One region of the Pseudomonas chaetocerotis genome, then DNA from elsewhere that is predicted to be linked to it. Evidence: predicted binding sites of a transcription regulator. Region 1 holds the regulator's gene; each other region holds the start of a gene.
The links. Region 1 encodes sigma-54, which starts transcription at its own class of promoters, with help from an activator protein. Its sites were predicted from a motif close to ANTGGCATNNANNTTGCTNT; they were not measured.
Positions count from the first base shown of each region.

Region 2: nirB (nitrite reductase large subunit NirB) is a predicted target of sigma-54. The motif match lies at 1,350-1,369, and genes of this name have one in related genera.
Region 3: flgB (flagellar basal body rod protein FlgB) is a predicted target of sigma-54. The motif match lies at 1,255-1,274, and genes of this name have one in related genera.

Region 1 covers NZ_JACFYX020000001.1:259,620-262,550, forward strand. Annotated here, with positions in the region: gene lptA (lipopolysaccharide transport periplasmic protein LptA) at 1-69, shown strand, start outside; gene lptB (LPS export ABC transporter ATP-binding protein) at 69-794, shown strand; gene H3221_RS01285 (RNA polymerase factor sigma-54) at 985-2,478, shown strand; gene hpf (ribosome hibernation-promoting factor, HPF/YfiA family) at 2,578-2,886, shown strand; gene ptsN (PTS IIA-like nitrogen regulatory protein PtsN) at 2,899-2,931, shown strand, end outside.
Region 2 covers NZ_JACFYX020000011.1:172,756-175,686, reverse strand. Annotated here, with positions in the region: gene H3221_RS19560 (bifunctional protein-serine/threonine kinase/phosphatase) at 1-1,243, shown strand, start outside; gene nirB (nitrite reductase large subunit NirB) at 1,599-2,931, shown strand, end outside.
Region 3 covers NZ_JACFYX020000007.1:285,536-288,466, reverse strand. Annotated here, with positions in the region: gene H3221_RS14830 (chemotaxis protein CheV) at 1-132, shown strand, start outside; gene cheR (protein-glutamate O-methyltransferase CheR) at 176-1,003, shown strand; gene flgB (flagellar basal body rod protein FlgB) at 1,323-1,730, shown strand; gene flgC (flagellar basal body rod protein FlgC) at 1,742-2,185, shown strand; gene flgD (flagellar hook assembly protein FlgD) at 2,208-2,873, shown strand; gene flgE (flagellar hook protein FlgE) at 2,910-2,931, shown strand, end outside.

The DNA of each region.
Region 1 (2,931 bases):
AGCACGCCGCGCCCACGTATCGACATGGTCATCCAACCGAAGAACAAACCCGCGGATCAGCAGCAGTAATGGCCATTCTCAAAGCCCAACACCTGGCGAAAAGCTACAAGAGCCGCCAGGTCGTGCGTGACGTCAGCCTGAGCATCGAAAGCGGTCAGATCGTTGGCCTGCTAGGCCCCAACGGCGCAGGCAAGACCACCTGCTTCTACATGATCGTCGGCCTGGTGCGCTCCGACCAGGGCCGCGTACTGATCGACGACCTCGACGTCAGTCATCAGCCCATGCACGGCCGCGCACGCGCAGGCATCGGCTACCTGCCGCAGGAAGCCTCGATCTTCCGCAAGCTGTCGGTAACCGACAACATCATGGCCATTCTCGAAACGCGCAAGGACCTGGACCGCGCCGGACGTCAGGCGGAACTGGAAAGCCTGCTGCAGGAATTCCATATCCACCATATCGCCGACAATCTCGGCATGAGCCTGTCCGGCGGTGAACGACGCCGCGTGGAGATTGCCCGAGCCCTGGCGACCAACCCCAAGTTCATCCTGCTCGACGAACCCTTTGCCGGGGTAGATCCGATCTCGGTGGGCGATATCAAACAGATCATCCATCACCTCAAGGCCAAGGGCATCGGCATCCTGATCACCGATCACAACGTGCGTGAAACCCTGGACATCTGCGAGACCGCCTACATCGTCAACGATGGACAGCTGATCGCCGAGGGTAACGCCGAGACCATCCTCGCCAACCAGACGGTGAAAGAGGTATATCTGGGCCATGAATTCCGCCTGTAACAGGCTGCGTGAAAACCACTGTGCTCGGCGCTGCTGCGTCAAAAACAGCCTGTAGGTTGCCCACTATTTCGCTACAGAAATATTGCACCCCCTAGGCAAAAACGAGAAGTTCAGGCATATAATTTGCTTCCTGCGGCGCTTCGGCGCCCTGATGTGGAAGGCGTAACTCGCCAGTAAATTAAGGTCTGCAATGAAACCATCGCTAGTCCTCAAGATGGGCCAGCAGCTGACGATGACCCCGCAGCTGCAACAGGCTATCCGCCTCCTCCAACTGTCCACCCTGGACCTGCAACAGGAAATCCAGGAGGCGCTGGAATCCAATCCCATGCTCGAGCGCCAGGAAGACGGCGACGACTTCGACAACAGCGATCCAATGGCTGATGGCGCCGAAAGCGCCACGCCGACCCCGAGCAAGGAAGAGAGCTACCAGGAAACCACCCCCACGGTGGATAACCTGGAAGAGGGCGAGTGGGGCGAGCGCATTCCCAACGAGTTGCCGGTCGATACCGCCTGGGAAGACATCTACCAGACCAGCGCCAGTAGCCTGCCCAGCAACGATGATGACGAGTGGGACTTCACCACCCGCACTTCCAGCGGCGAGAGCCTGCACAGTCACCTGCTCTGGCAGCTGAACCTGGCGCCCATGTCGGACAAGGATCGCCTGATCGCGGCCACCCTGATCGACTGCATCAACAACGACGGTTACCTCGAAGAAACGCTAGAGGAAGTCACCGAATCCTTCGACCCCGAGCTGGATGTCGAACTGGACGAAGTGGAAGTGGTGCTGCATCGCATCCAGCAGTTCGAACCGGCCGGTATCGGCGCCCGCGATCTGCGCGAATGCCTGCTGCTGCAACTGCGCCAACTGCCTGCCGGCACGCCTTGGCTGAGCGAGACACAACGCGTGGTCGGTGACTACCTGGAACTGCTCGGTAGCCGCGATTATGCCCAGCTGATGCGCCGCACCAAGCTCAAGGAAGACGAGCTGCGCCAGGTCATCGACCTGATCCAGCGCCTGAATCCGCGTCCAGGTTCGCAAATCGAATCCAGCGAACCGGAATACGTCGTGCCCGACGTCATCGTGCGCAAGCACAACGAACGCTGGCTGGTGGAACTGAACCAGGAGGCCATGCCACGCCTGCGGGTCAATCCGCAATATGCCGGCTTCGTCAAACGCGCCGACTCCAGTGCCGACAACACCTTCATGCGCAACCAGCTGCAGGAAGCACGCTGGTTCATCAAGAGCCTGCAGAGTCGTAACGAAACGCTGATGAAGGTGGCCACGCAGATCGTCGAGCACCAGCGTGGTTTCCTCGACTACGGCGACGAGGCGATGAAACCCCTGGTGCTGCACGACATCGCCGAAGCGGTGGGTATGCATGAGTCGACGATCTCACGCGTTACCACGCAGAAATTCATGCACACACCGCGCGGTATTTACGAGCTGAAATATTTCTTCTCCAGCCACGTCAGCACCTCTGAAGGCGGAGAATGCTCGTCCACCGCGATCCGCGCGATCATCAAAAAACTGGTTGCAGCAGAAAACGCGAAAAAGCCGTTGAGCGACAGCAAGATCGCTGGTTTACTGGAAGCACAAGGCATCCAAGTCGCCCGTCGGACGGTCGCCAAGTATCGCGAGTCCCTCGGTATAGCGCCCTCCAGTGAGCGCAAGCGACTGATGTAGGCCAGATCGACTGAAGGCCTCAGGCCTTCAGGCCAAAGTGTTCCGGCGGCGGGTCGAACCAGACCCGTCTCTTACACAAGGCAACAAGGAGAAAGCGGTATGCAAGTCAACATCAGTGGACATCAGCTGGATGTGACCGACGCCCTGCGTGACTATATCGGCGAGAAACTAGGCCGACTGGAACGCCACTTCGACAAGATCACCAACGTACAGGTGACCATGGAGGTCGAAAAACTCAAGCAGAAGATCGAAGCCACCCTGCACATCGCTGGCGGCGAAGTCGTCGCCAACGCCGAGCATCAGGACATGTACGCTGCCATCGACCTGTTGGCCGATAAACTCGACCGTCAACTCATCAAGCACAAGGAAAAGCAGCTAGAACGCCTGCAAGGCGCCACGGCCCGCTGACATTCCCTATCCATGATCCGACTTGAAAATATCCTGACCCCCGGC
Region 2 (2,931 bases), on a different contig from region 1:
ACAGCCGGGCATGCAGCACGTACTCAAGCGCGCCATGGGTCTGGATCAGCACCTGGTGGTGGACTATCGCGACGGCGAGCTGCAGGCCGGCGACCGTTTCCTGCTGGTCAGCGACGGCGTCTGGGCCTGCATCAGCGACAAGCGCATCGGGGAGCTGCTGCAACAAGGCGATGACGCCGAAGCAATCTGCCAGGCGCTGGTAGACGAGGCGCACCGCACCGGTAGCCAGGACAACGCCAGCGCCCTGCTGGTGCACATCGAGCAGCTCCCAGAAGCCGCGCTGGCCGACACCCTGGCCCAGCTCGAGCACTGGCCACTGCCGCCGCGCCTGCGCGACGGTCAGGTGTTCGAGGGTTGGCAGGTCGAAGGCCTGCTCGGCGAATCGCGCCAGTCGCTGATCTACCGGGTTCGCGACGCGGGCAACCTGCCCTGGCTGCTCAAGACCCTGCCGGCCAGCCGTGCCGGCGAGGAGCAGGCCGGCCCGGGGCTGCTGCAGGAGGAATGGTTCCTGCGCCGCGTCGCCGGTCGCCACTTCCCCGAGTTGCATGCTCTACCGCAGCGCCAGCATCTGTATTACGTGCAGCGCGAATATGCCGGCCAGACCCTGGCCGCACGCCTGCAGCAGCATGGCCCGCTGAGCCTGGCCGACTGGCAGGACCTGGCGCCGCGCCTGATCAAGGCGCTCGGCCTGTTGCACAGGCGCAATATCATCCACCGCGACATCAAGCCCGAGAACCTGCTGCTCGGCGACGACGGCGAACTGCGCGTGCTCGACTTCGGCCTGGCCTACTGCCCGGGCCTGACCCGCGACGAGGCCCACAGCCTGCCCGGCACGCCTAGCTATATTGCCCCCGAAGCCTTCGCAGGCAGCACTCCCAGTACGCAGCAGGACCTCTACGCCGCGGGCGTGACGCTCTATCACCTGCTCACTGGCCACTATCCCCACGGCGAGGTCGAGGCCTTTCAGCACCCGCGCTTCGGTCAGCCAGTGCCGGCCAGCCGCTACCGCCCGGATCTGCCGGCGTGGCTCGATGAGGTCTTGAACCGCGCGGTAGCCGCCGCCCCAGCGCAGCGCTTCGAAACCGCCGAGGAGTGGCTGCTGGCCCTGGAAAGTGGCGAACGTCAGTCTCTGAACAACCGCCCGCGACCGCTGCTGGAGCGCGAGCCGCTGCTGGTGTGGCGCAGCATGGCGCTAGTGTCGCTGCTGCTCAACCTGCTGCTGACGTTCCTGCTGCTCAAATAGCCGGCTGCGCACCAAAGCGGCGCCAAACGCCTCGCAACGGTGCAAAAAACCGCTCCACAGATCCAGCCAAATGGCTGAAAAGCCTGAAAAACCCTGATCTGATCGAGTTGGCACAAGGTCTGCATTCGCACTGCCACAAACTACATAAAGCGCGACCTTCAACGAAGAAGGCTGCACTTCCCGATAGAACGGGACCTGGACAAAGGCGTCCTCGCTAGGTGACTAGCGGGACGCCTTTTTTGTTTTTTATGGCCTGCCATCCCTGGCGGCCACTCTTCGAGCCGTCGCGGAGCGACGTTAAACATTGCTCCCGACAATTTTTTCGACCGTGATTTTTCTTCAGGAGATGGCCGGCATGCAAAAACTCAAGCTGGTGATGATCGGCAACGGCATGGCGGGTGTGCGCACCCTCGAAGAGCTGCTCAAGCTCGCCCCCGACCTCTACGACATCACCGTGTTCGGCGCCGAGCCGCACCCCAACTACAACCGCATCCTGCTCTCCCCCGTGCTGGCTGGCGAGCAGACCTTCGAGGAGATCGTGCTCAACGATCTGAACTGGTACGCGGAAAACGACATCAAGCTGTTGCTCGGGCGCAAGGTAGTCAGGATCGACCGCAGGAAGCGTGTGGTGATCGCTGACGATGGCAGCGAAGCCGAGTACGACCGCCTGCTCATTGCCACCGGTTCCAACCCCTTCATTCTGCCGATCCCGGGCAAGGACCTGGCCGGTGTGATCGGCTACCGCGACATCGCCGACACCCAGATGATGATGGACACCGCCAAGACCCATAAGCACGCGGTGGTCATCGGCGGCGGCCTGCTCGGCCTGGAAGCGGCCAACGGCCTCAAGCTGCGCGGCATGGACGTGACCGTGGTGCATATCGGCGACTGGCTGCTGGAACGCCAGCTGGACCGCACCGCTGGCGAGCTACTGCAAAAATCCCTGGAAGACCGTGGCCTGAAGTTCCTCCTGCCCAAGCACACCGCCGAGCTGCTGGACAACGGCGAAGGCCGCGTCTGTGCGGTGAAGTTCAAGGACGGCGAAGTGATCCCTGCCGACTTGGTGGTGATGGCCGCCGGCATTCGCCCCAACAGCGAGCTGGCCGAGAGCGCCGGCATCGCCTGTAACCGCGGCATTCTGGTCAACGACACCATGCAGACCTATGACCCGCGCGTCTACGCCATCGGCGAGTGCGCCAGCCACCGCGGCATCGCCTACGGACTGGTGGCGCCGCTGTTCGAACAGGCCAAGGTCTGCGCCAATCACCTGGCCCAGCTCGGCTACTCGCGCTACCAAGGCTCTGTGACCTCGACCAAGCTCAAGGTCACCGGTATCGACCTGTTCTCCGCCGGCGAATTCATGGGCGCAGAGGGCACCGAAACCATCACCCTCTCCGACCCCATCGGCGGCGTGTACAAGAAGCTGGTGATCAAGGACGACGTGCTGGTCGGTGCCTGCCTGTACGGCGACACCGCCGATGGCGGCTGGTACTTCCGCCAGATCCGCGAAAACCATAACGTCAGCGAGATCCGCGACCACCTGATGTTCGGCGAGGGCGCCATCGGCGACGTTGGCCACCAGGGCGCAGGCAAAACCGCCAACATGCCCGACAGCATGGAAATCTGCGGCTGCAACGGCGTGTGCAAGGGCACCATCGTCAAGGCCATCCAGGAAAACGGCCTGTTCT
Region 3 (2,931 bases), on a different contig from region 1:
ACTTCGCTTTCCGGTGTGTTCAACCAGGCGATGGTGAAGAAGGTCGGCGCTGACGACTTCCTCGCCAAGTTCAAGCCAGATGATCTGGCGGCGCGGGTGGTCGATCGCATTCGTGTATCGGATGGGGGCTGAAGGGTGACCTTCGGCGAATGTTATGGTTGCAGAGGCGGCACTAGTGTCTTCAGGTAATTTGGATTTCGAGCAGTTCCGGACTTTCCTGGAAAAGGCCTGCGGTATTCTGCTTGGCAGCAACAAGCAGTACCTGGTCTCCAGCCGTCTGAACAAGCTGATGGAACAGAACGGTATCAAGACCCTGGGCGAGCTGGTGCAGCGCATGCAAAGCCAGCCGCGCGGAGGGCTGCGCGAGCAGGTCGTAGATGCCATGACCACCAACGAGACCCTGTGGTTTCGTGACACTTATCCCTTCGAGGTGCTCAAGAATCGCGTGTTGCCGGAGTTGATCAAGGCTTATCCGGCCCAGCGCCTGCGTATCTGGTCGGCAGCCTGCTCGTCCGGTCAGGAGCCTTACTCGCTGTCGATGTCCATCGATGAGTTCGAACGCACCAATCTCGGTCAGCTCAAGGCAGGTGTGCAGATCGTTGCCACCGACCTTTCGCCGTCGATGCTGGCCAATTGCAAATCCGGTGAGTACGACAGCCTTGCCATGGGGCGAGGCCTTGCACAGGAGCGTTTGCAGCGCTATTTCGATCCCAAGGGGCCGGGGCGTTGGCAGGTCAAGGCTCCCATCAAGAGCCGTGTCGAGTTCCGCCCACTGAATTTGCTGGACAGCTACGCGGCATTGGGCAAGTTCGACATCGTCTTCTGCCGCAACGTGCTGATCTACTTCTCGGCAGACGTGAAGAAGGACATCCTCACGCGCATCCACGCCACCTTGAAACCGGGCGGATATCTGTTTCTTGGCGCCTCCGAGGCACTCAATGGCCTACCGGACAAGTACCAGATGGTGCAGTGCAGTCCGGGGATCATCTACAAGGCCAAATAGGCGCAAGGCATGTTTGGTATCAGCAGCGGGAGGCCTTTGGCCTCCCGTTTGCGTTTCTGAGCTCTGAAAACCATGGGCTCGGTAGGGTGCGCCGTGCGCACCAGTGGTTTGGTGTGATGGTGAAGAGGGGCGGCGGCAATCTGCCCGATCAGCTTTGCCGCTTCCTTGCCTGGGGCGGTAATACTTTGCCGCTTTGCCGCTTTCGATCGTGTAATTTGATCTCAAGCCATTGATTTATAAGTAATTAAATATATGGCACAGCCTTTGCTCTATCTCTGGCAACAGTGATCAGACGGCCCTTGTGGCAAAGGTTCAGAGCATGAGCATCAACTTCGGCAGAGCACTCGGCATCCATGAGCAGGCACTCGGCTTTCGCGCCCAGCGTGCCGAGGTGCTGGCGAACAACATCGCCAACGCCGATACGCCGAACTACAAGGCTCGTGATCTGGACTTCGCCAGTGTGCTGGCCGAGCAGAACAGCCGCATGCAGCGTGGCGGCGTTGCCCTGAATCGCACCGACACTCGCCACATCCCGGCCGAGGGTGTGAGCAGTGGCGATGCTGAGCTGCCTTATCGTACGCCGTTCCACGCGTCGCTGGATCAGAACACCGTCGACCTGCAGATCGAGCAATCGAACTACGCCGAAAACGCGGTGCAGTTCCAGGCCAGCTTCACCTTTCTCAATAGCAAATTCAAAGGGCTGACCAATGCCCTGCGCGGCGAATAAGGAGCGCGATCATGTCCCTTGCCAGTGTCTTCAACATCGCCGGAACCGGAATGAGTGCCCAGAGCACTCGCCTGAACACTATTTCCAGCAACATCGCCAACGCCGAGACCGTTTCCTCGAGCCTGGATCAGACCTACCGCGCTCGCCACCCGGTGTTCGCCACTGTCTTTCAGCAGGCACAAGACGGAGGCCGTGGCTCGCTGTTCGCTGAGCAGGATGAAGCCGGGCGCGGTGTGCAGGTGCTGGGCGTGATCGAGGATCAGGGCAGCCTGATGCCGCGCTATGAGCCTGATCATCCGATGGCCAACGCCGATGGTTATGTCTACTACCCGAACGTCAACGTGGTCGAGGAAATGGCCGACATGATTTCCGCCAGTCGTGCCTTCCAGACCAACGTTGAAATGATGAATACCGCCAAACAGATGCTGCAGCGCGTGCTGACCCTGGGTCAGTAAGACGAGACGAGGAAATCAGGGTATGAGCACCGTAAACGGCACGAGCTCAGTACTGGATCAGTACCAGCTCAAACAGGATGCACCGAAAAGCAATGACCTCGGCAAGAACGAGTTCCTCAATTTGCTGGTGGCGCAACTCAACAACCAGAACCCGCTGGAGCCTCAGGGTAACGGTGAATTCATTGCCCAGTTGGCGCAATTCAGCCAGGTCGAAGGCATCGAGAAACTCAACACCAGCATGGGCTCGATGCTCTCCAGCTTTCAGTCTTCGCAGGCGTTGCAGGCGTCTTCTCTGGTCGGCCGCAAAGTGATCGTGCCGAGCGAGAAGGCCGTGGTCGATACCAGTGAAAGCTTCAAGGCCAGCACTGTTCTGCCGGTCAGCAGCAGCAACGTTTACGTCAACATCTATGACAACTCCGGGGCGTTGGTTACCCGCGTCAATCTCGGTGAGCAGAAAGCCGGCAACGTCAGCTTCATCTGGGATGGCAAGGATTCCGATGGCAACGTGGCGCCGCCGGGCACGTACAAGTTCGAGGCGCAGGCCACCTACGGTAGTGAGACCAAGGGGCTGTACACCATGCTGCCGGCCAACGTCGACAGCGTCACCCTGGGCGGCAGCGAGCTGATGCTCAATCTCGCCGGCCTGGGCAGCGTTCCGCTTTCTCAAGTGCAGGTCATCGGCCAATAACTATTGCCGCCGGCAGTTCCGGCAAAGGAGTCTTCCATGTCGTTCAATATTGGTCTCA